Linked DNA regions of Euzebya rosea. The protein of the gene in region 1 interacts with the protein of each later gene in a pairwise test. Links are inferred from orthologs where the notes say so. Each region holds a gene or a part of one and is shown on either strand. Other genes may lie near its edges. The genes, in order: thrS and rplA.

Region 1 (16,396 bases):
GTGGCGGGTCACCTCCAGGCCCCGCGCGTCGAGCCGGTCGAGGTGGTCGCTGGACACCGCCAGGCCGTCGAGGACGTCGAGGTAGCCGGCCCACTCCTCGCGCCGGCCGACCTCCTCGCGGACCAGGACGCAGTCGGGGTCGTTGATCCACAGCCGGCCGTGCTGCCAGGCGCGGGCCCGGCCGGCCTGCAGCGCACCCTGCATCGACGGCTGGGAGACGTCGCCGAGCGGTGGCTCCCAGACGGGGTCGATGTCGGGCGAGATGCGCATGGCGTCCACCCGTCCCACCGACGGCAGCAGCGGGGCGCCGCAGCCGAGCAGGGTGGCGTCGGGGCCGATGGCCTCGCGGATCAGGCGCAGCCCCTCGCCGTAGGCGTCCAGCGGGGCGATGTCGGCGTGGCGGCGGCCGGGTAGGGCACCGGCGTAGACGAAGTCGATCTTGTGGTAGTCGAACCCCCACGACCGGAGCGTCGAGAACAGCTCGACGAGGTGCTCGGCGGCGTCGGGATGGGTGACGTCGAGGACGCGGATCGGCTGGCCCCAGTGCTCGTCGCTGGCCAGGGCCCCGCCGACCAGCCAGTCGGGGTGCTGGCGGGCCAGGGCGGAGTTCGCCCCGACGCAGAACGGTGCGGTCCACAGGCCCGCGCCCATGCCCGCGTCGGCGATCCGGGCGGTCAGCGCCGACAGCGGGCGGGGGAAGGCGGCGGTGTTGCGGTCCAGCCAGTCGCCGATGTCGGCCTGGTAGCCGTCGTCGACCTGCACGACGTCGATCGGCAGGTCGGCGGCCACGGCCGCGTCGACGGCGGTGACGACGTCGGCGTCGGTGACGTGGGGGCCGTGGCAGTACCAGGAGCACCAGCCGGGCGCCTGCGGACGGATCCGGACGTCCAGCTGGCGGCCGAGGGCGTCCCCCCAGGCGGCCAGGGCCGAGGGGATGTCCCCGTCGTGCTCGGTGATCGCGACCTCGCCGTTGGCGGTGACCCTGATCCGGTCGCCGTCGACGGTGGCCCGGATGGACGGCATCCGTCGGTGCGGGTCGTCGGTGGCGATGATCGTGGAGGGGCCGTCGGGGTCGGGCTGCACGACCAGCAACCCCTCTCCCTGCATGCCGTGGTCCGGTGCGGGGGTCTCGGGTCGGTAGGCCATGGTCTGCCAGCGGGGACGGGCGGGCCGGGGGCTGGTGGCCGTGGCCCGGTGCACGCCGGCGGGGCTCCACGACTGCCAGCCGTGCTCGTAGACGACGGCGCGGTCGGGTGTGCACGGCATCTCCGCGACCTCGACGAAGCCCTCGGTCGTGGTCTCGGGGTGCGCGGGGGTCTGGCTGGTCATCGGTGGGCTCGTCCTTCTGCGGTCAGCGACCCCCTGACGTCGACGGTGTCGACGGCGAGTCCGGTCGCGCGGAGCTCGGCGACCACCCCGGACGGGGCCTGGTCGTCGGTGATGAGGAGGTCGACGTGGTCGAGGTCGCACACCTTGGCGAGGGCGACCTGTCCCAGCTTGGTGCCGTCGGCGACGACGACGCGGTGGGCGGCGGCCCGGATCATGCGGCGCTTGACGGTGCTCTCGGGCAGGTTGACGTTGGTCACCCCGGCGGTGACGTCGACCCCGTTGCAGCCGATGAAGGCCAGGCGTGCGTTGATGTGTTCCAGGACCAGCCCGGCCAGCGGCTCGACCAACGAGTGCTGCTTGGGGCGCAGCGTGCCGCCGGTCACCACGACGGCGATGCGGGGGTGGGCGACCTCCAGCTCGAGGGCGATGGTGATGGAGGACGTGAAGACGCTGACGTCGGTCAGGTCCTCGCGGGTGGCCAGCTCCTTGGCGATCGCGGTCGTCGTCGTGCCGACGTCGAGGATGATGGAGTCGCCGGGCTCGACCATGTCGACGGCCCGGGCGGCGATGGCCCGCTTCTGCAGCTGCGCGGTGGTGGCGGTCTCCTCGAAGGTCCGCTCGGGTTCGGCCATCGGCCGGGGAACGGCGCCACCTCGGACGCGCTTGAGGAGGCCGCGGTCCTCGAGGTGGTCGAGGTCGCCGCGGACGGTGACCTCGCTGACCTTGAACGCCTCGGCCAGGTCGGCCACGCGCACGAACTCGCGCTCGCGGAGCAACCCGACGGTGCGGTCACGGCGGATGCGCGCCGGGGTCGGTTCGTGGTCGTCCGGCTGCTCGGCACCGTCGCTGCCCATGCTCGCCTCCTCGGTCGTGGTGGGGTCGCCCGCACAGCCCATCCGGCTGCTTGTGGAACGGGTTGTGAAACCTTACGTTACGCGCCCCAACGAAAGGACGTGCAACGTGCGACGGGTGACGGCCTGGGCCCCCGGTCGGGTGAACCTGATCGGTGAGCACACCGACCACACCGACGGCCTCGCGCTGCCGATGGCCCTCGACGTCGGCGTGCGCCTGGAGGGCGAGGTGGGCGGCGACCGCGTCCAGCTGCGTTCCGCCGACGCGCCGGTGCCGGTGGACATCCCGGCGGACGGCTCCTCGGCACCGTCCGACGGCTGGGGTCGGTACGTCGCGGCCGTCGCCGCCGAGCTGCATGCCCTCGGGCGCCCGCCGGTGGGCGTGGTCGGGACGGTGTCGTCCACGCTGCCCCAGGGGATCGGCCTGTCGTCGTCTGCGGCGCTGGAGGTTGCGGTTGCGGTTGCGCTGCTGCGCGCGGCCGACCGTGCCCTTCCGGCGGTGGAGGTCGTCCGGGCGTGTCGCCGGGCCGAGCACGCCGCCGTCGGCGTGCCGTCGGGCGTGCTGGACCAGGCCGCGTCGGTGCTGTCGCGCAGCGGTGCGGCCCTGCTGCTGGACTGCGCCGACCTCTCCCACGAGGACGTGGCCCTGCCCGACGGGATCGCGGTGCTGATCATCGACTCAGGGGTCACCCGGCAGCTGGAGGGGTCGGGCTACGCCACCCGTACCCGCGAGCTGGGGGCGTCCCTGCACGTCCTCGACGGCCGGCGTCCCGCGGACGTCGCAGTTGCGGAGCTGGCGGCCTTGACGGCTGGCATGGACGACGTGCCGGCCCGTAGGCTGCGGCACGTGGTGACCGAGAACGACCGCGTGCGGGCCACCGTCGCGGCCTTCGCGGCGGCCGACCTGGGCACGGTCGCGACGTTGTTCGCCGACAGCCACGCCAGCCTGCGCGACGACTTCGAGGTGACGGTGCCCCAGACCGACCGGCTGGTCGACCTGCTGAAGGACAACGGTGCGCTGGCCAGCCGCATGACCGGCGGTGGCTTCGGTGGCGCGGTGATCGGGCTGGTCCACGCCGACGAGGCCGACGCAGTGGCCGAGGCGACCCTGTCCGCCTACGGCCGGGCGTACCCCGACCTGCGGGCCCGCACCGTCCTGACCCGGCCGGGCGCCGGGGCGGCCGAGCAGGCCGCCGACGTCCTGACGCCGTGACCGCCACCGATCCCCTCACCCTGGTCCAGGGCCGCATGCGGGTCGTGGTGGACCCGGCGGCCGGCGGACGCCTGGCGTCGTGGTCGGTCGATGGCCGCGAGCTGCTGCTCGGGCCGGACCCGTCGCGGGGGCCGATCCACTGGGGCTGCTACCCGATGGTCCCCTGGGCCGGCCGGGTGCGCGACGCGCTGATCGCGTGGGAGGACGAGCAGGTGCGGCTGCCCCACCCGGCCGGCGACCATGCCCTGCACGGCGTGGGCTACCTGATGCCCTGGACGGTGGTGGGCCACGACGCCGACCGGGTGGACCTGCGGCTGGAACTACCCCGGACGGATCGCGACGTGGAGGGATGGCCCTTCGGCGGGGTGGTCGAGCAGACGGTGACCGCGGTCGAGGACGGGGTGGCGCTGTCGATGACCGTGACCGCCGGCGACCGGACGATGCCGTTGACGGTCGGCTGGCACCCATGGTTCGTCCGCCACCTCGACGGGGTCGGGGCTCGGGTGGCGCTGGCGGCCGGACGCATGCTCGAGCGCGACACCGACGGGCTGCCGACCCACCGATGGACGACTCCGTCCGCCGAGCCGTGGGACGACTGCTTCACCGACCTGTCCGCCACCCCGGCGGTCGTCTGGCCCGGGCTCGGGCGGGTCGAGGTGACCAGCGACCTCGACCACGTCGTGGTCTTCACCGAACACCCCGAGGGGGTCTGCGTGGAACCCCAGTCGGGCCCGCCGGACGAGGCCAACCATGCCGAGCCGCGGGTGGTCAGGGCTGGTGAGTCGTTCCGTTGCACCGCGACCCTGCGCTGGACGTCCGGCTAGCTCACCGGTGGCCAGCGGTCGGGGTGCCCCGGGTCACTCGGCCGCGTCGAACGCGGGCTTGAGCATCGCGTAGGTGTCGGCCATCAGCTGCGGGAGGACGCGTGTCTGGCCGATGACCGGCATGAAGTTGGTGTCGCCGCCCCAACGGGGGACGACGTGCTGGTGCAGGTGGTCGGCGATCCCCGCCCCGGCGACGGTCCCGAGGTTCATGCCGACGTTGAACGCGTGGGGGCCAGCGGCGGCCTTGAGCGCCCGGATGGTGCGCTGGGTGAGGGCCGCGATCTCGGTGACCTCGTCGTGGCTGAGCGCGGCGTAGTCGTCGGTGTGGGTGTAGGGGATGACCATCGCGTGGCCGGGGTTGTAGGGGTAGGCGTTGAGCAGCACGAACGCGTGCTCGCCCCGGTGGATCACCCGCTCGTCGTCGCCGTGCTCGTCGGCCAGGCAGAACGGGCAGCCGTTGCTGGAGCTGTCGGGATCGGTGACGTACTCCAGCCGCCACGGCGTCCACAGCCGGTCGTACCGGTCGATCCGCGGGTCCAGCGGGTCGGCGTCCGGGTCGGTCCGGTCGGGTGCGGTGCCGTGGGGGTCGCTCGTCACGACGCAGAGCCTACTGACCCGGCCGACCCCGAGGCAGCCCCTCCCCTCCTCGAGGGCGGCACCCCCTCCTCCCCCGGGTGGCCGTTCTCCCCAACCGGATGGAATCGCCTCCTGAATCGGGCATCCCGTCGTGGCGTGGAGGCGATTCCGTCGGATGTCCCCGTCGGCGGATCCTGACCCACTTCCGCCCCTGCGACGGGCCGGTGGGGACGGTTCCGTCACGGCCGGCGTCGCTGACCTGCGGAAACGGCGTCGCGTCGCCGTCGCCGGGGACGAATCCGTCAGGGAGTGGGGACGATTCCGCCGTGGGGGCGGGCTGTTCCGGCGGTCGATCCGGGTCGACGCGGCCGTGCTGGTGGAGGCGATTCCCACCGCCGGCGGAGGCGATTCCATCCGGGGAGGGGGGCCGGGGGGGGCAGGCGAGGGAGGGTCAGCCGCCGAAGCCGGGGACCAGCGGGTCGAGGCGGGCCAGGAGCTCGACGGCGATGCGGCCGCCGAGGTCGTCGCGGCCGTCGATCTCCACGACGACGAGGTCGCCGTCGGCCACGACCGTCACGCTGTCGGCGATGGCGCTGGAGTCGAGCTCGGAGATGCGGGCCACCTCGGCGCGGGGGTCCTCGATGCCGACGGCGGCGGCCACGACCTGCGGCCCCTCTCCCACCTCGGGCAGCGAGCACACCATCGTCGTGCCGACATCGTCGGCGTACACCGTGACGCCGTAGCAGCCGCGTTCGTCGGCCAGCGCCACGAGGCGGCGGACCGGCTCGACGTCGGCCATCGTCGGCCCGGTGCCGGACAGCGCATCGATGCCCGTCGACACCGTGCTGAGCCCCAGCACGCCGTCGACGACGGTCAGGGTCACCGGACGGCCCAGCTGGTCCAGCGGGTGGGGATCCTCGAGGGAGGGCTCGAGGTCCTCACCCTCACCGAGGCGCCACGGCGGGCCGTCCTCGCCCAGCACACCGGCCATCGCGTCGACGTCGATGCGGCCGGCGCCGACCGTCGTCTCGGTCGGCGGGGCGGCGGCGTGCACGACCCAGTCGAGCTCGTCCAGGTTCCACCCGGCGACGGCGGGCAGCTCGTCCAGCAGCGCGGCGCCGAGGGTCTGCACGAACCGCGGCAGCGGCACCGCCACGGGACCGGCGCCCACGCCGGCGAGCGCGACCAGGCTGTCGGTCGGGTCCCCACCCGACGCGGGCCACTCGACCCCGGCCAGCTCCGCCGCCGCGGCGAGGTCCCCCATGGTGACCTCGACGGACTCCTCGGCGGGATCGATCAGGGGCAGCAGCGCCAGCCGCTGCTCCCACTGACCGGCGTCGACGCTGGCCCCGGACTCGACGTCACCGGACTCGCTGCTGGTCCCGCTGCACGCGGCAGCGGCCACGGCGAGGCACAGCACGAGGACGACCCATCTCCAGTGCATGTCCTCAACCCCTCGGCCGGGCCGGCAGCGTCACTCGGGCTGCGGGCCCACGCGCTTCTCGGCGACCTCCAGCGACAGCTCCTCGGCGAAGTCGTCGAGGGGCACGCCCTTGCGCTGGTCACCGTAGCGCGGCCGGATGGCGACGGTGCGGTCCGCAGCCTCCTGCTCGCCGACGATCAGCATGTACGGCACCTTGTTCGCCTGGTGCTTGCGGATCTTGGCGCCCATCGTCTCGTCGCTGGTGTCGACCATCGCTCGACGACCGGTGCCGATCAGGTAGGCCTCGACCTCGGCGGCGTAGTGCAGGTGCGCGTCGCTGATCGGGATGACCACGGCCTGGGTGGGGGCCAGCCAGGTCGGGAACGCCCCGTTGAAGTGCTCGGTGAGGACCCCGAAGAACCGGTCGAGCGAGCCGTACAGGGCCCGGTGGACCATGAAGGGCCGCTCGGACTCGCCGCTGTCGTTGGTGTAGCTCAGGTCGAACCGTTCGGGCAGGTTGAAGTCGATCTGGATGGTCGACAGCTGCCAGGCCCGACCGATGGCGTCGGTGACCTGCACGTCGATCTTGGGGCCGTAGAAGGCGCCTTCGCCCTCGTCGACCACGTAGTCCAGGCCGATCTCCTCCAGGGCCTGCTCCAGCGCCTTCTCCGCGTGGGCCCAGCCCTCGTCGGTGCCGACGGTCTCGGCCTTGGCCGGCCGGGTCGACAGGGCGATCCGCGAGGGGGTGTCGAACCCGAAGGCCCGCAGGACGTCGAGCGCGAACTCCATGCAGCCCCGGGCCTCGGCGACGACCTGGTCGGCGGTGCAGAAGATGTGGGAGTCGTCCTGGGTGAACCCGCGGGCCCGCAGCAGGCCGTGCACGGTGCCGGACTTCTCGTAGCGGTACACCGTCCCGAGCTCGGCGAGGCGCAGCGGCAGGTCACGGTAGGACCGCTGCTGGGACCGGTAGACCAGCACGTGGAACGGGCAGTTCATCGGCTTGGGGTAGTAGTTGGTCCCCGCGCCGTCGCCGGAGGGGTCCATCTCCATCGGCGGGTACATGCCGTCGGCGTAGAAGTCGAGGTGGCCGGAGGTCTCCCACAGCTGCGACTTGCCGATGTGGGGGGTGTAGACCGGCTGGTAGCCGCGACGACGGACCTCCGCGCGGATGTAGTCCTCCATCTCCTGGCGGACGATCGCCCCGTTGGGATGCCACACGGCCAGGCCCTGCCCGAGCTCCTCGGGGAAGCTGAACAGGTCCAGGTCCCGGCCGACCTTGCGGTGGTCGCGCTTTCGGGCCTCCTCCTGCTGGTGGAGGAACGCCTTCAGGGCCTTCTTGGACTCCCAGGCGGTGCCGTAGACACGCTGGAGCATCTTGTTCTTCTCGCTACCACGCCAGTAGGCACCGGCGACCCGCTGGAGGGTGAACGCCGGGATCCACTTGGTGGTCGGCACGTGGGGGCCACGGCAGAGGTCCTGCCAGTGGCCGCCGTCGGGCTTGTCGTTGCGGTAGATCGTGATGCCGGAGTCCCCGGCGGGGGCGGTGGGGTCGTCGGCGGCGGCCTCGCCGTCGGTGATGATCTCGACCTTGTAGGGGTTGCCCTCGAAGGCGGCCAGCGCCTCGTCGGTGGACACCTCGACCCGCACGAACGGCTGGTCCTCCTTGACGATCTGGACCATGCGGCCCTCGATCTTCTTCAGGTCCTCCTCGGTGAAGGGCACCTCGGGATCGAAGTCGTAGTAGAAGCCGTTCTCGACCGGCGGGCCGATGCCGAAGTTGGTCCCCGGCCACAGGTCGGTGACGGCCTGGGCCATCACGTGGGCGGCGGAGTGGCGGATGATGAACCGCCCGTCGTCGGAGTCCGCGGGGATCGGCTCGACGGACTCGCCGTCCTCCAGCACCCGGTCCAGGTCGACCATCGTTCCGTCGACCCGGGCCGCGACGACCATGCCGCGGATCGCACCGAGCGACTTCAGGGCATCCTGCGCCGTCGTGCCGGTGGGGACCTCCGCGGTGGCATCACCCGGTCCGTACACCTTCATCACGTCCGACACGTCAGCTCCTTGGTTTCCTGTGGTTGGGCAGGGCGGCCAAGGATAGCGAACGGGCTAGACCCTCCGGACCAGCGCGTTGCACGACGGGCAGCTGGCCGATGCCTCCCCTTCGGGCAGCGCGACACGGTCGTTGCAGCCGACGCAGACGATGGCCGGCCCGCCGACGTCGATGCGACGGCCGCATGCATCACACACCACGGTCGTGGCCCCTTCCAGCACGGTCAGGTCGTACCCGCAGCCGGTGCAGTGCCGGCGCTCCCCCGTGGCGGTCGGCCGCTGGTAGGCGTGGTCGAGCTGCAGCCGTTCGACCAGGACCTCCCCGTCCGCGGGGTCCAGCGACGGGAGCCACCCCTGGGCCAGCCCCGAGCGGAACAGCCGGTCGGCGACCACGCCGGGCATGGCGTCGGGGTCGAGGGTTCGTACCGCCGACCCGTCCAGCAGGACGCGGGTCCGCTCGGCCTGCTGGAGCAGCACGTCGACGAGCGGCCAGAAGGTCTCCGCCACGACGCGGGGGCGGGTCCGCTCCCCCGGTGTCCGGCCGGTCATGGCCTGCAGGCCCATCGCCGCGAGGTTGCCGCCCGTCCAGCGCAGCTTCTGGGTCAGCCCGATCACGCGGTCCTGCAACGCCGCGTGGGTCGCATCGAACGTGGTCAGCACCGCCAGCTCGGTCTGGTAGGTCACCCACCGCTGCCGGTAGGCATCGTCGTTGTAGGCCCTCGGCGGCACCGTCCACGGCGTCCAGGCCGCCTGGGCCTCCATCAACGTGTGGGTCAGTGCCCGGAAGGTGTCCACGTCGCCGGCCCGGCCGGCTGCCATCGCCGCGGGCCGCAGGCGGTTGCCGACCCGCGCGAACGTGGCGACGTCGGGATGGCTGTAGGCCTCTGCCATCGCCTGCTTCAGGTCGTAGTCGGTGACCTGCCCGCAGAAGTCGCAGTACAGCATCGGCCGGACCGACGGCAGCTCCTTGCCGCCCCCGCAGGCCGCGCAGATGGTGCGCTTGACGAACTCGCTGGGCTCCGGCAGCAACGCCGTCATGTCCATCGACCCCATCGCCCGCCGGATCGCCGCCTCCGCGGCGTCGATGTCGACGTCCGACACGGTGGCGTCGACGGGCATGGACGCCTGCTGCAGGGCGTACCCCTCCCACTTGTCGCGCTCGGCCGCGACGTGGGCTCGGTACTCCGGCGTCTGCTTGGCGCGGAGGTGCCGACGGATGGTTCGGAGGGCCTCGAACATGGCCGCACGGTACCGAAGGCGACACTGTCGGGGGAAGGGGTCGGCCGGTGATCGGTTCCCCCGCGAACGGGTTCGTCGACCGTCCCCCAACGGGGAAACGGCCCCGACGATGTCGGGGCCGTTCGGCGTCAGCGGGGCGTTCCCCGAGAGGCGGTCAGCAGTCGTCGCCCTCGCACCCGTCCGCCCCGAATTCCTCCGAGACCGGCTCGTCGTACGCGTCGTCCCCGTAGCACTCGTCGCCCTCGCAGCCGTCGCCCCCGAAGGCGTCCGGGTCCGGATCGCCCTCGGGGTCGTACTCGGGGCCGTCACCGTGCCCGTCGGAGTACTCCTCCGCCGGGTAGGTGTTGCCGTACTCGTCACACGCCAGGCCGTTGGCCTCGAGGGTCTCCGGCGACGGGCACTCCGCGTCGTAGGCCTCGTCGCCCTCCGGGTCGTACTCCGGCCCGTCACCGTGCCCGTCGGAGTACTCCCCCGCCGGGTAGAGGTTGCCGAACTCGTCGCACTCGAGCCCCTCGGACTCCAGCACCTCGGGGGCAGGGCACTCGGCGTCGAACGCGTCCTCCTGCCCGTCGGCCCCGAAGGCGTCGGGGTCGGGGACATCATCGTCGACCGACCCCGGGACCCAGTCGGCGCAGTTGACGTTCCACGTCTCGATCGCCAGCCCCGTCGCCGCGTCGACCGCCTCGGCGTCGACATCGGCGTCCTCGGTGAAGACCAGCGCGTCCGTGGCCAGCAGCTCCAGCCCCTCAGCGAGCTCCTCGTGGTCGTCCCCGAGCTCGGCGATGATGGTCTGCACGTCGTCGAACAGCTCGATCTGGGCGTCGAGCTGCTCGTCGTCCTCGATGCCGTCGGCCTGGATCAGCAGGTTGGTGACGCGGTCCAGCGCCGGACAGAACACGTCGTCGTCGACGCCCGTCACGCGCAGGTCCGGCTCGCCCTCGGGCTCCGTGGCCTCCTCCTCCGAGGCGGTCTCCTCGGTGGTGGCCTCGGCCTCGGACGGCTCGGCGTCGCTGACGGCAGCGGTCTCGCCGCCGCCGCAGGCGCTGAGCACCACGACCATCAGGAGGGCGGCAATGACGCGCAGTTCTCGCAAGGTGATCCCCGTTCAGTTGAAGGCAGCGAAGACTACCCAGCGTACCCGAGGGCCCACCCGGATGGGCGGATGGTGGGGCAGACGGCGGACCGAAGTCGCAGGGCGGGGCGGCCGCGGCCTACGCTGTACCGGCCGGAATCAACGAGCCCCCCACCGGCCCCCACAGGAGGAACCCGGATGCCCGAACCAGTCATCGTCGCCGTTGCCCGCACTCCGATCGGACGTGCCGGGAAGGGCTCGCTCGTCGACATGCGGCCCGACGACCTGGCCGCCATCGCCGTCCAGGCGGCCATGGACAAGGTCCCGGAGCTGGACCACCACGAGGTCGAGGACCTGCTGCTTGGCTGTGGCCTGCCCGGCGGCGAGCAGGGCTTCAACATGGGCCGCGTCGTCGCGACGCTGCTCGGCTGGGAGACCGTCCCCGGCGCGACGATCACGCGCTACTGCTCCTCGTCGGTGCAGACCATGCGGATGGCCGCCCACGCGATCAAGGCCGGCGAGGGCGACGTGTTCGTCACCGCCGGCGTGGAGACGGTCAGCCGGTTCGTCAACGGCTCCTCCGACACTGGCCCCCACAACGAGAAGTTCGCCGACGCCGAGGCGCGGACCGCGTCGATGGCCGAGGACGGCGCCGACTCGTGGGCCCCGCCCGAGGGGCTGCCCGACATCTACATCCCGATGGGCCAGACCGCGGAGAACGTGGCCCTGCTGAAGGGTGTGTCCCGGGAGCGGATGGACGAGTTCGCTGCCCTGTCCCAGCAGCGTGCGGTGGAGTCGCAGAAGAACGGCTTCTTCGACCGCGAGATCACCCCGGTCGACCTGCCCAACGGCACCACGATGACCCAGGACGACGGTCCCCGGCCCGGCACGACCGCGGAGAAGCTGTCGGAGCTCAAGCCCGTCTTCCGTCCCGACGGTCGTATCACCGCCGGCAACGCGTGCCCGCTCAACGACGGCGCCGCCGCGGTGGTCGTGATGTCCGACACCCGCGCCGCCGAGCTCGGCATCCAGCCGCTGGCCCGGATCATCTCCACCGGCGTGACCGCCCTGAACCCCGAGATCATGGGCCTGGGTCCCGTCGAGGCGTCCAAGCAGGCGCTGGCCCGCGCCGGGATGACCATCGACGACGTCGACCTCGTGGAGATCAACGAGGCCTTCGCCGCCCAGGTCATCCCCTCCGCCGACGACCTCGGCATCGAGTGGGACAAGCTGAACGTGAACGGCGGCTCCATCGCCGTCGGCCACCCGTTCGGCATGACCGGCGCCCGGATCATGAACACGCTGCTCAACGGCCTGCAGACCGCCGACAGGACGATCGGCCTGGAGACCATGTGCGTCGGCGGTGGCCAGGGCATGGCCATCGTCGTGGAGCGCCTCCACTAGACCGCACGACCCGGCGCCAGGGGCCCGCCGACCGGCGGGCCCTTCTTCATCCCCCGAACCGAGCCCGATAGGCGGTGGGGGTGGTGCGCAGGTGGCGGCGGAAGTGGTGCCGCAACGTCACCGCGGCACCGAACCCGACGGCCCGGGCGACCTGCTCGACCGAGGCGTCGTCGGCCAGCAGCAGCTCCTGCGCCCGCGCCAGCCGCTGCTGTACCACCCATCGTCCGGGGCTGGTGCCCAGCGACCGCTCGAACCGCCGGGTGAGGGTGCGCGGGCTGACGTCGACACGATCGGCGAGGTCCGCCAACGACAGCGGCCGGTCGAGGTTGCCGACCACCCAGTCCTGGAGTCCGGCGAGCCAGTCCTCGGCCACCGGAGGGGGCGCGGACACGTACTGGGCCTGGCCACCGTCGCGGTGCGGCGGCATGACCATCCGGCGGGCGATCGTGGCGGCGACCTGCCCTCCCCAGTCGTGGCGGATGAGGTGCAGGCCGGCGTCGATCCCCGCCGCCGACCCGGCCGAGGTGAGCACGTCGTCCTCGTCGACGTACAGCACGTCGGGGTCGACCCGCACCCGGGGAAACCGGCGGGCCAGGTCCTCGGCGAACAACCAGTGGGTCGTGGCACGACGTCCGTCGAGCAACCCTGCGGCGGCGAGGGCGTAGGCGCCGGAGCAGATGCCGACCACCCGCCCGCCCGACGCCACGGTGTCGTGCAGGAGGCCGTGCACGGCGACGTCGAGCGGCCTGTCGTCCATGGGCCAGCCCGGGACGACGAGGGTGCCCACGCCGCGGGCGTCGTCCAGCCCGTGATCGGCCGTCACCGCGAACCCGCCGGTGGCCCGCAGCGGACCGGGGTCGGCGGCGACGACGGTGACGTCGTAGAAGCGGCCGACCTCGGGGCGGTCGAGGGCGAACAGCTCCACGGCGATCCCGAACTCGAAGGTCTTCAGGTGGTCGTAGGCCAGGATCGCCAGCCGGTCGTTCGGGCGATCGCGCATCAGCAGTCCCGCCCGTCCGGGCTGGAGCTCCACGGCGAGGGTGGCGTGATGTTGTCGATGGTTGACATCCAGCCACATGGTGCGCGCGGCCGGGCTCGCTGACAATGGCCGCATGCCCTACGCCACCGACATCCCGGCCGCCCCGGCCGCCGACCTTGTCCGCCACTACCGCGCCCGACTGGCCGCGGAGACCGACTGCAGCGACGTGCACGCGACCCTCCGGGACCACCCCGACCGCATCGTCGTCGTCGACACCCGATCCCCGGAGGCCTTCGCCGCCGGCCACGTGCCCGGCGCCGTCAACATCCCGCCGGAGAGGATGACCGCCGATGGGCTCGGCGCCCACGGCGACGTGCTGTTCGTCACCTACTGCTGGGGTCCGCACTGCAACGGCGCGACGAAGGGCGCCGCGCGCATCGCCGAGCTCGGCTTCCCCGTCAAGGAGATGCTGGGCGGCGTCTGGGGCTGGGAGATGGAGGGCTTCGCGCTGGCGCGACTCGTGGCGGAGGTGCCGGCGTGACGATCGCGGCCCTGCTGCTGTTCGACGGCTGTGACGTCATGGACGTCACCGGCCCCTACGAGGTGCTGCTGACGGCCAACCGGCTGGCCTCGCGCTGGGTGGTGGACGTGCCGTTCCAGGTGCGGACCGTCAGCCTCGACGGACGGTCCGTCGTCGCCTACGGCGGGCTCGGCCTGACCCCCTCCCACGGGGCGTTGCACGACAACCACGACGCGCACCAGCTGATCGTGCCCGGGCTGATCGACCTCGAGGCGGGGCTCGGGAACCGGGCGCTGCTCGACGGGATCGCGCGGGCCGGTGCCCACGTCGACCGGGTGGCCTCGGTGTGCACCGGCGCGTTCCTGCTGGATGCGGCCGGGCTGCTGGGCGACGGCGAGGCGACCACGCACTGGGAGGACGTCCCCGCCCTCGCCGAGCAGCGTGGCCGGGGCGTCACCCGTGACGACGTGCGCTGGGCCGTCGACGGTGACGTGGTCACCTCCGGCGGCCTGTCCTCGGGGATCGCGATGGCCCTGCACCTCGTCGAGCAGGTCGCCGGCCGGCCGCTGGCCGAGGCGACGGCGACCCAGATCGACTACGTTTGGACCCGCGAGCGGGGGTGACGGGCGAGGGCGCCGATCACTCGAAGGGCCACTGGACCTCGGTGAGCTGCTCGCCCTCCGGCACCTGGCTGGGGTCGTTTAGGTACAGCTCGCGCGCCGGGAAGCTCGGCGTGTGGCCGTGCTCGGCGATCCAGCCGGCCAGCACGTGGTAGGCGCCGCCGATCTCGTCGTACGCCCCGTGGTGCATGGTCGTGGCCACCGTCCCCCCGTCGACGACGCGACGAACCATGTCCCCGTCGACGGTGATGGGGCCGGCGGGCTCGGCGATCGGCAGGGCAACCTCGAGGTCGCCCGACTGCTCCTCGTCGATGACGTCGTGGTACAGCACGGTGGGTGCGCCGGCGAGCTCGGCCGCCGATCCCATGACGGTGGCGTACAGGGTGTGCATGGACTCCCCGATGGCCGTGCTGATGCCGGCCTTGTCGGTGTGGCGGCGGATGCTGACCACGGTGATCGGGTCGATGGTCCTGGTCGTGACGTCGTAGGGCACGAGGGGTTCCTTTCCGGTGATGAGGCGCTGGACCGTCGTCAGTCGTCGCTGCTGGACCCTGACCGACTCGGCGAGGCGCTCGCGATGCCGGTCGAGGAGCTTGTCGACCACGTCCGGTGCGGTGCCGTCGGCGAGCAGGGTCGCGATGTCGTCCAGCGACATGTCGATCCCGCGCAGCAAGCGGATCGCCTCGGCCTGCCTCGTCTGGGTCAACCGGTAGTACCGGTAGCCGGACGAGGGATCGACCTCCGCGGGTTCCAGCAGGCCGATGCGGTCGTAGTGCCGCAGGGCCTTGATCGACAGGCGGGTCATTCGGGAGAACCGCCCGATCGGTACCAGCTGTTCCATGACGTCGAGGATGGAGTCTCCCATCGTGGGAGGGTCAAGGGGACGATTCGGGTGGCTTCGTGGGCCGGTTACCCTCCACCGGCGATGACTTCCACGCCGCGCCCCACCCTGATCGTCCCGTCCGTCCTCCCGGCTGACTTCGCCAACCTGGGGAGGGACTGCGTCGCGCTGGAGGAGGCCGGCGTGGACCGCATCCAGTGGGACGTCATGGACGGCGTCTTCGTGCCGAACCTGACGTTCGGCCCGGACACGATCGCGGCCTGCCGTCCCCTGGTGGACGTGCCGTTCGAGGCCCACATCATGGCCGAGCGGCCCGAGGACATGCTCCCCCGCTACATCGAGGAGGCGGGCTGCGAGATCATCATCCTGCACCCCGAGACGCTCGGGCAGCCCCACCGTGTGTACCAGCAGGTCAAGCAGATGGGCGCCAAGCTCGGGATCGCCCTGTCCCCCGCCACGCCGCTGACCCACGTCGAGCACGCCATCGACCTCGTCGACGAGATCGTGCTGATGACGGTCAACCCCGGCTTCGGCGGCCAGGCCTACATCGCGTCGATGGAGCCGAAGATCCGCATGACCGCGGAGATGATCGCGGCCAGCGGTCGCGAGATCGACCTCGAGGTCGACGGCGGCATGAACGCCGACACGATCGCTGGCGCTGCCGGTGCCGGCGCCAACGTCTTTATCTCGGGCAGCGCCCTGTGGAAGTACGACAGCTTCGCCGAGGGCGTCACCGACCTCCGCACCCGCGCCAACGAGGCCCGCGGCCTCTGATCCACCCGGGGCCCGGTGGCACGCCGGACCGACTAGGCGATCGCCTATCCGGCCCGCTATAGTTTCCCGTCCCACCGACCGCTGGTCGATGAACTACGGGCTCGTAGCTCAGTGGGACGAGCGCTCCGCTCACACCGGAGAGGTCGCTGGTTCGATCCCAGCCGGGCCCACCACAGGCGCCCTGACGCCCACCACAGGCGCATCGACGCCAACCACAGGCGCACCGACGCCCACCCCAACAACGCCGATGTGCATCGCACATCGGCGTTCGTGTGACACGGGCGGGGAATCAGCCGACGGCGACGATGTTGCCGACCGTCGGGTGGGGCCAGCCGTTGGCCAGGCAGGCGCCGATGCCGCCGGTCTGCTGCATCATCACGGGGGCGAGCGTGCCCGGACGCAGGCAGAACTCGTGGCCGTACCCCAGGCCGTGCCCCAGCTCGTGGCTGACCAGGTACTGCCGGTACACGGTGACGTCGCTGTGGAACGGGGCCACCCCGGTGTTCCAGCGGTCCAGGTTGAGCATGGCGCGGAACCCGTCCCAGCACGACACGCGCCCGCCGGTGCGAAGGCCCACCCGGCCGCAGTAGTAGTCCACCGTCTCGGGACGGGCGACGACGACGCGAAGGTCCGCTGCCGCCGAGCTGCCGATGCGTTGCAGCGACCGGGTGCCGTCAGC
Region 2 (12,959 bases), on another replicon or contig:
AACGTGGGCGGCAGGTCGGTGGTCAGCCCACAGACCCCCTGCGAGCCGGGTGAGTTCACGAGGATGCGCGACGCGGGGACGGCGTCGGCGAAGGTGGCGATCCGCACCTCCGAGGCGGTGTGGACGATGGCGGTGTGGCCGGTGCCCATCTTGTCCAGCAGGGCCAGGCAGAGGGCGAGCGCCTCCTCGTCACCATCGACGGTGAAGACCGGCAGGAACGGCGACAGCTTCTCGCTGGTGACGGGCGAGGACAGGTCGGGCTCGGCCCGGAAGACCAGCACCGTGATCTCGTGCGGCCGCTCGATGCCGAGGAACCCGGCGATCGCCTGGGCGGACTGTCCCAGGACCTCGGGCCGGAACCCCGCGCCGTCCTCGGTCACGACCGCAGCCACGAAGCGAGTGGCCTCGTCGTCGTCGAGGACGGCCGCACCCATGGAGGCGAGCCGTTCCAGCAGCCCGTCGACGACCGTGGCATCGACGACGAGGTTGTGCTCGGCGCCGCAGATCAGGCCGTTGTCGAAGCTCTTGGAGGCGATGATCGACCCCGCGGCCTGGTCCAGGTCCGCGTCGGCGGCCACCCAGCAGGGGGTGTTGCCGGGGCCGACCCCGATCGCGGGGGTCCCCGAGGAGTAGGCGGCCCGGACCATGCCGGGGCCGCCGGTCGCCAGGACCAGCGCGACGTCGGGGTGGGCCATGAAGCGGGCGGTCCGCTGTCGGCTGGCCCGTTCGCGCACCCACTGCACGGCGTCGACGGGCAGGCCGTGGCGGCCGAGGACGGCATGCGCGATCGCCCCGACCTCGTCGGCCAGCGGCAAGCAGATGCGGTGGAAGGACAGGATGATCGCGTTGCCCGACCGCAGCGCCGACAGCACCTTGAACATCGCGGTGGCCACCGGGTTGGTCACCGGGATGATGGCGAACACCACCCCCACGGGCGCGGCGACGTCGGTGACGGTGGCGGTGTCGTTGTCGCCGAGCGGGCCACGGCCGACGGCCCCCTGCATGGAGTGGTGCACCCCCAGCGCCGCCCAGGCGTTCTTCATCGTCTTGTGGTCGACGCGGCCGATGTGGGTGACCTCGACCGTCCTGGCGGCGAGCGCCGCGGACGCCTCGCCGAACGCCGTCGCGAGGTCGGCGAGGACGGCGTCCATCACGTCCTCGGGGATCGCGTCGAGGGCGTGCTGGGCGGCGACACCACGGGCGACGGTCTCCTCCACGACCAGGTCCGGTGCCTCGGACTCCAGCACGCTTGCCAGCCGACCGCTGGTCGCCCGCAGCTTGCCGGCCAGGTCCGTCGCGATCGTCCGCACGACCTCCACGGCCAGGCCGGGCGCTTCCGTGGTCATGCGGGACAGGGCGTCGCGGGTCAACCAGCGCCCCCTCACCGGACCCTCGGCGATGGCGGTGGCCGACCGGGCCCGTCCGTCGAGCAGGCCGATCTCGCCGAGGATCTCCCCGGCGTCGAGGTAGCCCAGGACCACATCGGTGTCGAGGTGCTCCCCGGGGACCTCCAACCGCACCACCCCATCGTCGAGGAACAGGCAGCTGTCCCCGGGGTCGCCGGCGGTGACGATCCGGTCACCGTCCTCCCAGGCGGCATCGACGACCCACGTGGCCATGGCGGCGGCGGACAGGGCGGGGGCGGAGACTGCGGTGGCGGACACTGCGGGGGCGGAGGGTTCGACGACGCTGCTCATGGTTCGTGCTCCTTGACGTGTGCCTCGACGACCGTGGCCGGGTGCTCGTCGGCCACGGCGTCGACGGTGACCTCGACGCTGATCGGGTCGGGCGGCAGGCCGGTGGGGCGCATCCGCACCACGTCGCCGAAGGACTCCAGCGTCTCCGACAGCGTGCGGGCGCCCGACCGTCCCATCGTGACGACCTCGACGGTGGTGAGGGCGCGGACGCTGGCGGTCCGCCGGACCTCCTCGAACACCGCGGTCTCGCCGAAGTGCTGGCCGGGCCCCAGCGTCGCCACGACGCGGCCGTCCCGGACGACCTCGACGCGCCCCTCCCAGATCAGGTACAGCTTGCGGCCGATCTCGCCCTGCTCGAAGACGACCTGACCGGCCTCGAACCGTTCCCGGTCCAGCCCGACGGCGTCGTCGAGCGGCAGCTGGGTGATCTCCCGGCCGGTGAACGGCGTCAGCGACCAGTCCAGCAGCAGGCGCAGCCGGCGGTCCCAGATGGGCACGAACGCCAGCAGGAACACCTTCCACATGACCCAGCCGGCGAAGCCAGTGATGGGGACGCCGCGCAGGTGTGCGACGGCGTGGCGCCGTCCGAGCGCGCAGGCGTCGCCGAGCTCGGTGAACCCGAAGGGCTTCGGTGGTCGACCGGCCTCGACGCGGAGGATGTTCCGGCCGATCCGCCAGCCCTGCATCATCGCGAACAACGCCAGCTGCGGGCACGTCCCGCCCCTGGGGTGCGGCACGGCAGCGCAGTCGCCGCCGGCCCACAGGCCCGTCGTCCCCGGCACGGCGACGGTCTCGTCCACGATCACCCGTCCGCGCTCGTCGCGTTCGACCGGCAGCTGGTCCAGCAGCGGGCTGGAGGCGGTGCCGGTGGAGGAGATGACAGTCCGCGTCGGGATGGAGGTGCCGTCGTCGAGCCGCACGTCGGTGGCGGTCGCGCCGACCACCCGGGTGCCGGTGCGGACGTCGAGGCGGGTGCGGCGGGCGATGAAGCGTTCGGCCTTGTCCACGAGCCGGTCGTGGCGACCATGCAGCTCGGGGAGGATCCGGTCGCCACCGTGGACCAGGACGACGTTCACCTCGTCCCGGTCGACGTCGGTGAACTCGTTTCGGCACAGCCGGCTGGCCCACTCGTCGAGCTCCGTGGCGACCTCGACGCCCCCGAAGCCGCCGCCGGCCACGACCACCGTCAGCAGTCGTCGACGTTCGACGGGGTCGGGTTCGATGGCCGCCATCTCCATCATCTGCAGCAGGTGGTTGCGGGTGTGCCAGGCGTCCCGGTAGTCGCGCAGCAGCAGCCCGTGCTCCCGCAGGCCGGGGTAGCTGTCCACGTCGTCGGCGACGCCCACGGAGACGACGAGGTGGTCGTAGTCCAGGACCTGCTCGCGGCCGTCGAGCAACCGGGAGATGGTCACGCGTTGGTCGTCGAGGTCGATGGCGGTGACCTCGGCGTTCATGAAGCGGGCAGGCTGGAAGACCCGGCGGGCTGGCGAGAGGATCGCCTGCGGCTGGATGCGTCCCGACAACATCTCGCCGACGAAGCCGTGGAAGGCATGGAAGTTCGTGCGGCTGATGATGACGAGCTCGACGTCACCCCGGCGCACTGCCCGGCGAAGCGCCTTGACCAGGAACAGCGCGCAGTAGCCACCGCCGATGCACACGATCCGCGGAACCGCAGCGCCTTGCCTGCTCGCCATCGCGCTCCCCTTCCGGAAAGCCACGCCCTCTGATCGCCCGATGCTACTCCCGGGCCGCGTCGGGCAACAGGGCTGCTGCGGCCGGTCGGCGCAGGTCGCCGGCGGCCTCCAGCGCCTGCTCGGTGGCGATCCTGCCGGCGGCAACGGCCAGCTCCATCTGTCCGAAGTCGAGCAGGTCGAGCCGGTCGACCACGGGGTCGATGACCAGGCGTGCGGCGCGACGGCCGCGGTCGACCTCGGTGTGGCTGGCCAGCGCCATCGTGGCCGTCAGCGTCTCGACGATGGTCGGCAGGGCGTCGGATCCTGCGCGGTCCCGCAGGCGGCGCATGGTGACGTCGGAGGCCAGGACCTCGCCTTCGTCCTCGGCGCACATGGTCGTGACCGGCAGGTTGTCCAGCACGCCGCCGTCGACGACGACCTGTCCCTCCCACCAGCGGGGAGGGGCCAGGCCGGGCAACGACATGGAGCAGGCCACGGCATCCCACAGCGACCCGCGGCGGTGCACGACGCTGGTGGCTCGGTCCAGCGATGCGCTGACGGCGAAGAAGGGTCGGGCCAGGTGCCGGACGTCGAGGTCACCGAACACCCGCTGCAGCATCCGCTCGGCGTCCTCGCCGCGGATCAGGGCGGTGCGCGGAACCGTCCAGTCGCGGAACGGCCTGGCGTCCACCAGCTCGCGGGTGGCGACCTCGCGGATGTCCGCGGCGCTGCGGCCGGTGGCCGCGAGGGCGCCGACGAAGGACCCCATGGAGGTGCCGGCGAACCGGTCGATGACGATCCCCGCCTGCTCGAGCGCCTCGAGGACGCCGATGTGGGCCAGCGCCCGCGCACCGCCGCCGGACAGCACGAGCCCGAGCGCCCGCCCTGTCAACCGTCGCACGAGGCGACCGAGGTCTGACCGTCGGTGCCCGTCACGGACCCGGTGGGTTGCCCTGGGCGCGACGGCGGCGTGCCACGCGTCGAGGACTGCCGGAGGACATCGGTCGTCCCCGAGCATCACCAGGTCGCTGCCCGACAGGTCGTCCCGGTCGGTGGGGACGGCCGTCGCCGGCGTGACGAGGAGGACCACGCGATCGGCCTGGCGAGCGCAGGTCCGTGCCCAGTCCTCCCGCGGCGGACCGCCGTCCATCAGGACCACGTCGTGGGTGCGCTCGAGCTGATCGAGCCGCCGGGACATGCGGTGCGGCAGGTCGCGGGAGTCGTGGCCGAACGTCGGCGGATCTACCAGGGTCGCGCAGCGGATCCCCTCGGCCGCCATGGCCTCGGCGAGGTCGGCGGTGACTGCGGAGCCTCGTGGGGGGTCGTCGGCCAGGACTGCGATGACGGTGCGCCGGGCGGTCGCGTCCCGCGCCGGGGGGTCGGCCCGCAGCATGGCAGTCAGGGCGCCGAGCATCGCGCCGGCGAAGTCCGGATCCGACAGCAACGGCACGACGTCGCGCTGGTGCAGCGCCAGCAGCTCGCAGTCCCGGACCGCCCTGGCCCCGGCCGAACGGGTCCCGCCCGACAGCAGCGCCAGCTCACCGAGGGAGTCCCCGGCCTGCATCACCGCGACCACGCGGGCGTCGCCGCCGGTGGACCGCACGATCTCCAGGCGTCCGCTGCGCACGAGGTACAGGGCCTCTCCCACGTCGCCCTGCCGGAACAGCCATCGACCCCCCTCGAGCCGTCGGGGGACCAGTCGCGCGGCGATGCGCTCCTGCAGGGGCAGGGGGACGCCGGCGGTCAGCCGCAACCCGGCCAGCACCGAGACGTAGGTGGTCACGCACACCCCCTCGTGTCGGGACGCCGTGCAGGGTCGACCGGTGGCCGTCAGCCGGCGCCTGCCGACGATACCGCTGGACCACGGGCTCCGGCGTCGGGGACGCAGTTCCCGACACGGCGCGATGCCGCGGATCGTCGAGCAGGAGATCGCGCCCCGGCGACGAACCAGCTGACGACCCATCCAATCCAGCCGAAAGGCATTCCATGTCCCGCGTGTTCGCCCTCGCCCTGTCCGCCCTCTTCGTCGCCGTCCTGGCGGGCCCGGCCGTCGCCGGTCCCGTCCCCACCACCGCGTGCGAGATCCAGCGCTTCATCGGCGTGGAGAACGTCAAGGAGTGCGAGCCGGACAGCCAGTAGGTCCCCGTGGCGGGACGGTTGGCGACCGGCGGGTCCGGGGTAGGACATCCCCCATGACCACCGCTGACATGCTCACGACCCATCCGTCCCGCGACACCTTCGACCTCGACGAGCTCGCGGCCGCCATCGACGCGGCCCTGCGCTGCGCCCAGACGTGCGCCACCTGTGCCGATGCCTGCCTGCACGGTGACGACCCCGCGTCGATGGTGACCTGCATCGACCTGGACACCCAGTGCGCGGCGATCTGCCGGACCACCGCCGAGATCCTGTCCCGACCGGGACCCAACGGCGACAGCTGGCGCGAGATCGTCAAGGCCTGCATCGCGACCTGCCGCGAGTGCGCGGCGGAGTGCAGCAGCCACGACCACGACCACTGCCAGCAGTGCGCCGAGGCCTGCACCGCATGCGCTGACGCCTGCGAGGCGCTGCTGGCCGTCGCCAGCTAGCTCCCACCAGCTCGACTCCCGGCCCCCGGCCGCCCGTCTCGCGACGAGATCGGGTGGCCGTTCAGCGCGACAGGACGACCGGGTCCAGGGTGCCGGTGAAGACCAGCCCCTCGGGCTCGACGACGACGCCGGTGACGACGACACCGTCGGGGCTGTGCAGCGGGATCGGATCGACCAAGCCGTCCGGGTCGCCGAGCAGCGCGCCCGCAGCCTCCGCGAGCGCGCCGTCGGGCCGGACGCGAAGCGCGTCGTCGACGACGGACAGGGCGAGGGGGACGCGCAGCAGGCCGGCGTCGAGGACCAGCGCGTCGTCGGTCACCACGAGCAGGCCAGCCAGGAGGACGGGGACGGCCGCGCGCACCTGATCCTCCGCCAGCACCGCCCGGAACGTCGCCGCCCCATCGGTGACCTCGTCCCCGTCGAAGGTGATCCCGCTGGCGTCGACCTCCAGCGTGTCGATGGTCACCGGTTGCCCCTCCAGCGGTACGTCGGTCGCGGTCAGGCTGACCGCGTCGATCCTGCCCGCGAGCACCCCCACCGCCGCCGGCCGCGAGGTGATGTCGACCTCGACGTCGACGGCCAGCTGGTCGGCGACGGCGCTGGCGATGCGTGACTCGGCCCGTCCGACGACCAGCGCCTCCCCGGCGAGCAGCACGAGGGCGAGGGCCACGACGAGAAGGCCAGCGAGCAGGACGCGGCGACGCACGCCCGGCACGGGGCGTGCGGACGGGGGCGGGGGCGGGGAAGCGGCCACGTTCCCATCCTCGGTCACGCTGCGTTCGGCGAAACGTGCCGATCGGCCATTCCACTGCCGCTGGACGCAGGATCGAACCCGGACAGGAGGACCCAGGACCCGCCCCAGGGGGGTCGATCGCCCCTCCTCCGACGTGCCCGACGGCGGTCCACTGTCATCAGGGCCGCATCCGGCGGTCGCCCCCAGGGAGGTACGCGCCATGCCCGAACGAACCGGACCGATGCTCCGTCGACGCGAGGTCATGAGCGCCCTGGTGATCGGCGCCGGTGCCGCGGCCTGCTCAGCGATGTCCTCGGAGGAGCGCAGCGCCGCCGATGCCATGGCCAGCGAGGAAGCGGCCGCCACCACCCTGGCGGCGCTGACGTGGACACCGGGTCACGAGCTGCCCTCCATCCACCCCGAGCTCGTCCCGCGGGCCTCGCTGCCCGTGGCCGATTCCTCCGAGCGCCACACCGCCTACGCCCCGGAGATGCCCCCGGCCGCAGCGCGCACCGAACCGGCCGTCTTCGACGTCGACCTGGAGGTCCTGGAGGGGGTCTGCCCGCTGGACCCCGCCAACGACGTCAGCACGATGATGTGGGGCTACCGGGTCGCCGGCGACGACGTGGTCTGCGGCTCCCCCGGACCGGTCCTGCGCGGCCGCGTCGGCGACGTCGCGCGCATCCGGCTGACCAACCTCGCCGGCAACTCCATGGCCCACAACATCGACTTCCACGCCGTGACCGGTCAGGGCGGTGGCGCCGAGGCGCTGACGGTGCTGCCCGGCGAGGCCGCGACCATCGAGGTCCGGCTGCTGTACCCCGGCGCGTTCATGTACCACTGCGCGTTCGGTGACGTGCCGGAGCACATCGTCCGTGGCATGTACGGCATGTTCGTGGTGGACCCCGAGACACCCATGCCGCACACCGACCACGAGTGGGCGGTGATGCAGTCGGAGTGGTACGTCGGCGAGCCCGACGGCGACGGGATCGCCGAGCTCGACCGCGACGCCCTGATGGCCGAGGACCCCCGCTACGTCACCTTCAACGGCAGGACCGACGCGCTGACTGGCGACAACGCCCTTCGCATGGAGGTGGGGCAGCGCGCCCGCATCCACATGGTCAACGAGGGGCTGAACCTGGACTCCAACTTCCACCCGATCGGCAGCCACTGGGACGCCGTGTGGCCCGAGGCCGCCACCCACGAGGTCAACACCCCGATCCGCGGCTCCCAGTCGACGTTGGTCGTGGCCGGGGGCGGCACCGTCGTCGACCTCGTCGGCCTCGTCCCGAGCACCGTCATCCTGGTCGACCACGCCCTGGTCCGGACCTTCTACAAGGGCGCCCTCGGGATGGTCGTCATCGAGGGCCGCGACAACGCCGAGCTGTTCACGAGCACGGCCGCCGCGGCGATCGGGGCCACGGCCACGACCGGCGCGACCGAGGCGCCCGCCACGGACGGCGCAACCCCGGACCCGGTGGCCACCGACACCGTCAGCATCCCCGACGGGGCGTTCGACCCCCAGAACAGCGACCGCGCCTACGACCCACCGGCGATCGTCGTGCCCGTCGGCACGACGGTCACGTGGACCAACGACGACGTCCTGCCCCACACCGTGACCACCGGATCCTCCGACGGCCGGGCGGGTGATCCCGACGGGCGCGTCGATTCCGGCGACATGGCCCCCGGGGACACGTTCGCCTTCACCTTCGACGAGGCCGGCGAGTACCCCTACTACTGCACGCCGCATCCGTGGATGCAGGGACTGGTGGTCGTGGAGGAGGCGTGACCACGGTCAGGGCGTTCGCACCGCCGCCAGGGCGACCGCGGCCAGCCTCGGCAACCGGAAGTCCGCGACCGGCGTGGACCCGCGGCCGAGCTTGTTGGTGACGAACGCCATCGCCAGCCCGGTCTCGGGATCCGCGAAGGCCCCCGAGCCACCCAGGCCGTAGTGGCCGAAGGCCATGCGGGGCTGGTTGCGGCGGTCGGCGGTGAAGGCCTGGTGGTAGCCCAGCCGCCAGCGCATCCGGAACCCGAGGACCCGGTCGCGATCCTTGGTGCGCACCCGGCCGGCCTCCTGCAGCACGTCATGGGGCAGGAACTCCTCGCCGTCCATGACCCCGCCGTTGGCCAGCGCCCCGTACATCCGGGCCAGCGACCGGGCGGTGAACATGCCGTTGGCCGCCGGGATGGTGGCCTGCCACATCGCCGGGGAGTTCATCATCTCGTCGAAGCCGTGCGGCAGCAGGGCATCGACGAACGGACGGAACCGGTCGACCTTCTTCACCCAGTGCCCGACGGCGGACAGGCTCATGCCGAACGGGGCGATCGTCTCGAAGAACGGGGCGATCCGCTGGTGCTGGTCCACGGGCGCGGAGATGTACAGGCCATCGAGCCCCAGCGGGCGACGGACCTCGTCGGCCAGCACGGCCTCGAAGGGTCGGCCCGTGGCCCCCTCGACGATCGCCGCGATCAGGTAGCCGTAGGTCATGGCGTGGTATGCCGGCACCCCGCGGGTGTCCTCGGGACGTCGCCCGGCGAGGACGTCCGCCATGCGGCGATGGTCGAGCAGGTCCCCGCTGGCCTCGGCGATGCCGCGGACCCGGTGCAGGCCCGAGCGATGCGTCATCACGTCGGCGACGAGCAGGTCGTGCTTGTCCCGGGCGGCGAAGGCCGGCCAGTACGTGGCGACGGGTTCGTCGACGTCGAGGACGCCCCTGGCGACGAGCCGATGGACCAGGGTGCTCGTGACGCCCTTGGTGGTGGAGAACGACATGGCCATGGTGTCGGACCGCCACGGTCGGCCGGAGTGCACGTCGGCGAAGCCGCTCCACACGTCCAGCACGGGTTCGCCGTGCAGGTAGACCGCCAGCGCCCCACCTCCGTCGCGCGGCTTGCGGTACAGGGCCTCGAAGGCGCGTGCGACCGCAGAGAAGCGAGGGTCGATCAGCTGTGCGGTCGGGCTGGTCCATGCCACGGCAGGTGGTCCGTCCGTCGCGGCCGTGGAGGGGACGGAGGACGTGGGATCGGACGGCGGCGAAGTGGAGGGATCCAGCACTCCCTTGATCCTACGGCCGGTGACCACGGTCACCCAACATCCAGACGTCGGGTGGGACTACCGCCGCTTGCCGGGCACGATGCGCGACGCGGCGCCGGCAGCGGTCCGCGCCACCCTGAAGCTGCGGGACCCGCGAACGGCGTCGAGCTCCGCTTCGGCCGCCTCCGCCCGGGCGACGGCGGCTTCGTGTGCCTCCCGGTGTGCCCTCGCGTCCTGCTTGACACGATCGAGCTGTGCCCGCAACGCCGCGATCTCCGCATCCCGGTCAGCCCGTGCGGCCTCCACGGCGGTGCTCCTGACGTCCTCCAGCCGGGCCAGCGCCTCGGCGCGGTCGCGTCGCGCCTCGGTCGTGGACCGCACCAGCGCCTCCTGCAGGATGACGCGGAACAGGTCGAGGTCGGCGTCGCGATGGGCGTGCGCGTCCGCACGCCGGAGCAACGGCGCGATGACCTCCTCGGGGGTCGAGGAATCCTCGCCGGTCCGCAGCAGCAGCGCGTGGCGGTAGGCCGGTTCGGCGATGTCGGCCTCGTAGAAGGCGCGGTTGAGGAAGCGCTGCGTGACCTCGACTGGTTCGTCGTCACCGATCGCCAGCAGGTGGAAGAACGTCAGCATGCCGGCGAACCAGCGGTCGATGCGGCCGCTGGGCATCACGGCGACCGGGCCGAAGGGTTCCAGGAGGGCGCGGCTGGCCTCCAGGTCCGGGTGGCCGTAGCCGAGGTGCTCGTCGAGGATGGCGATCGTCGGCATGTCCGGGGCGAAGCGGTTGGCGACGTACTCCCGCAGCGCGGTGTCGGCGTCGGCCACACCGGGCGCCTCGAACGGGCACAGCACGAACGCCCACCTTGCGGCCACCCGTGCGGTCTCGCGCAGGAACGCGGCCCGCGACTCCGGACGGACGTGCTCGAGGGTGTCCATCGACACGACGACGTCGAAGGCGTCATCGGCGAACGGCAGCGCCGCGCCGTCGGCCAGCACCAGCCGGGGTGCCTGCTCGAACCACTCGCTCGGCTGGAACAGGTCGGTGGACGTCACGGTCGCGTCCGGCATGAAGGCCTGGAGCGATCCGGGGCCGCCGCCCAGGTCCAGGACGCGGGCATCCGGGCCGACGGTGGCCGAGATGACCTCCGCCGCCAGCCGGTACCGGGCGAAATGGTCGAACGGCCGCCTCAGCAGGGAATCCTGCTGGGCGGCCGTCAGACTGGTCCAGCTCATCGGCTGGGGTGTTCCTCTCGCGCTAGGCGGTGGCTGCAGCCTCGGAGGCCACGGCCCCGTCGGCTTCCCACTCGTCGCGGCTGCGGGGCTCGACGCGGATCGAGGGACCCTGCGAGGTGGACGCCGCGATGCTGCGGATGTAGCGACCCTTGGCCGACGCCGGACGAAGGCGCTGGAGCTCCTCGATGAGGGCGTTGTAGTTGGCCCACAGGTCCTTGGCGGCGAACGACGCCTTGCCGATCACGGCGTGCACGTTGCCCTGCCGGTCGACGCGGAAGTCGATCTTGCCGCCCTTGGCGTCGCCGACGGCCTTGGCGACGTCCATGGTCACCGTGCCGGTCTTGGGGTTCGGCATCAGGCCACGCGGGCCGAGCACCTTGCCGAAGCGACCGACCTTGCCCATCTGGTCCGGCGTCGCGATGACGACGTCGAAGTCCAGGTTGCCGGCCTCGATCATCTCCACGAGGGTGTCGGAACCGACGATGTCGGCACCGGCCTCGCTGGCCTCGGTGGCCTTGGGACCCTCGGCGAACACCGCGACGCGGTTGGTCTTGCCGGTGCCGGAGGGGAGGATGACCGAACCCCGGACCATCTGGTCGGCCTTCCGCGGGTCGACGCCCAGGCGGAGGGCGACCTCGACGGTCGGGTCGAAGGAGACGGTCGTGGTCTCCTTGATGAGGGTCATGGCCTCGGACGGGCTGTAGACCTTGTCACGGTCGATCTTGGCCGCTGCGGCCTCGTAACGCTTTCCACGCTTTGCCATTGGTGTGTCTCCTGAGTGGTGCAGGCGGACGGCACGCTGGCCGCCCTCCCACGTCGGAATCGGGGTCTTCGGTGCCTGCTAGTCGACGACGACGAGGCCCATCGAGCGGGCGGTGCCCTCGATGATCTTCGTGGCGGCGTCGATGTCGTTGGCGTTGAGGTCCGGCATCTTCATCTCGGCGATCTCGCGGACCTTGTCACGCTGGATCTGGCCGACCTTGTTGCGGTTCGGCTCGCCCGACCCCTTCTCGAGGTTGGCGGCCTTCAGCAGCAGCTTGGCCGCCGGCGGCGTCTTGGTGATGAAGGTGAAGGAGCGGTCCTCGAAGACCGTGATCTCCACCGGGATGACGTTCCCGGCCTGGGCCTGGGTCCTGTCGTTGTAGGCCTTGCAGAACTCCATGATGTTGACGCCGTGCTGGCCGAGCGCCGGGCCCACGGGGGGCGCCGGGGTGGCCTGGCCGGCCGGGATCTGGAGCTTGATGAGGCCCATGACCTTCTTTGCCATGATGTGTCTCCTTCGTGGTACGAGTGGGCGCTTCCGCACGTGGCGGAGGGATTCGCGCCCTCCCACGGATCGGGGGTCGGGGGCGTTGGCCCCTGGATCGGGGGGTTGCTACAGCTTGGCGACCTGGTCGAACGTCAGCTCGACGGGGGTCTCGCGACCGAAGATCGACACGAGGACCTTCAGCTTCTCCTGGTCGGCGTTGATCTCCGAGATCGTCCCGGTGAAGTCGGCGAAGGGGCCGGAGGTCACACGGATGTTCTCGTTGACGTCGAAGTCGACCGTCGTCTTCTTGGTCTTGGTGGTCTCCTCTTCCTCCTCCGGCTGGACGAGGATCTTCTCGACCTCGGCGCGGGAGAGGGGCACGGGGCGTGCACCGGGGGGACCGACGAACCCGGTCACGGCCGGCGTGTTGCGGACCACGTACCAGGACTCGTCGTCGAGGTCCATGCGCACCAGCACGTAGCCGGGGAAGACCTTCTTCTTGACCTGCTGCTTCTTGCCGCCCTTGATCTCGACCGCATCCTCCGTCGGGATGATGATGTCGTAGATCCGGTCGTCCATGTTCATGGACTGGATGCGGCTGTTGAGGTTCTCCTGGACCTTCTTCTCGTAGCCCGCGTAGGTGTGGACCACGTAGTAGTCGCCCGGAAGGCGCATCGGGTCGAAGCGCTTGGGCTTCACCTCGACGGGCTCCTCCTCCGCGGCCTCGTCGGCGTCGGAGGCGTCGGCCTCGG

The links.
Region 2: the proteins of thrS (region 1) and rplA interact in binary tests that used the Escherichia coli proteins (3 or more experiments, as listed by UniProt). The link is inferred for Euzebya rosea from one-to-one orthologs.

Annotation. Positions count from the first base shown.
Region 1 is NZ_PGDQ01000005.1:87,832-104,227, reverse strand. The notes cover bases 5,764-8,678. They hold thrS (threonine--tRNA ligase), read right to left. Parts: upstream 8,260-8,678; coding sequence 6,268-8,259; downstream 5,764-6,267. Other genes in these bases: CUC05_RS07620 (hypothetical protein), read right to left, coding at 8,326-8,678; CUC05_RS07630 (hypothetical protein), read right to left, coding at 5,764-6,237. In the rest of the region: CUC05_RS07660 (glycoside hydrolase family 36 protein), read right to left, coding at 1-1,329; CUC05_RS07655 (DeoR/GlpR family DNA-binding transcription regulator), read right to left, coding at 1,326-2,183; galK (galactokinase), read left to right, coding at 2,290-3,393; CUC05_RS07640 (aldose 1-epimerase), read left to right, coding at 3,390-4,217; CUC05_RS25530 (HIT family protein), read right to left, coding at 4,251-4,757; more of CUC05_RS07630, read right to left, coding at 5,245-5,763; more of CUC05_RS07620, read right to left, coding at 8,679-9,507; CUC05_RS07615 (hypothetical protein), read right to left, coding at 9,662-10,600; CUC05_RS07610 (acetyl-CoA C-acetyltransferase), read left to right, coding at 10,778-11,983; CUC05_RS07605 (helix-turn-helix domain-containing protein), read right to left, coding at 12,030-12,983; CUC05_RS07600 (rhodanese-like domain-containing protein), read left to right, coding at 13,096-13,503; CUC05_RS07595 (DJ-1/PfpI family protein), read left to right, coding at 13,500-14,105; CUC05_RS07590 (MerR family transcriptional regulator), read right to left, coding at 14,122-14,967; rpe (ribulose-phosphate 3-epimerase), read left to right, coding at 15,028-15,717; CUC05_RS07575 (DUF3152 domain-containing protein), read right to left, coding at 16,007-16,396. UniProt on the Escherichia coli protein: Catalyzes the attachment of threonine to tRNA(Thr) in a two-step reaction: L-threonine is first activated by ATP to form Thr-AMP and then transferred to the acceptor end of tRNA(Thr). The rate-limiting step is amino acid activation in the presence of tRNA.
Region 2 is NZ_PGDQ01000006.1:8,311-21,269, reverse strand. What follows is about bases 9,852-12,678. They hold rplA (50S ribosomal protein L1), read right to left. Parts: upstream 11,722-12,678; coding sequence 10,981-11,721; downstream 9,852-10,980. Other genes in these bases: nusG (transcription termination/antitermination protein NusG), read right to left, coding at 12,334-12,678; rplK (50S ribosomal protein L11), read right to left, coding at 11,800-12,225; CUC05_RS09155 (class I SAM-dependent methyltransferase), read right to left, coding at 9,852-10,958. In the rest of the region: CUC05_RS09190 (aldehyde dehydrogenase family protein), read right to left, coding at 1-1,697; CUC05_RS09185 (FAD-dependent oxidoreductase), read right to left, coding at 1,694-3,391; CUC05_RS09180 (patatin-like phospholipase family protein), read right to left, coding at 3,435-5,153; CUC05_RS24615 (hypothetical protein), read left to right, coding at 5,357-5,509; CUC05_RS09175 (four-helix bundle copper-binding protein), read left to right, coding at 5,563-5,955; CUC05_RS24610 (LmeA family phospholipid-binding protein), read right to left, coding at 6,017-6,709; CUC05_RS09165 (plastocyanin/azurin family copper-binding protein), read left to right, coding at 6,909-8,477; CUC05_RS09160 (serine hydrolase domain-containing protein), read right to left, coding at 8,484-9,665; more of CUC05_RS09155, read right to left, coding at 9,804-9,851; more of nusG, read right to left, coding at 12,679-12,959. UniProt on the Escherichia coli protein: One of the primary rRNA binding proteins, it binds very close to the 3'-end of the 23S rRNA. Forms part of the L1 stalk. It is often not seen in high-resolution crystal structures, but can be seen in cryo_EM and 3D reconstruction models.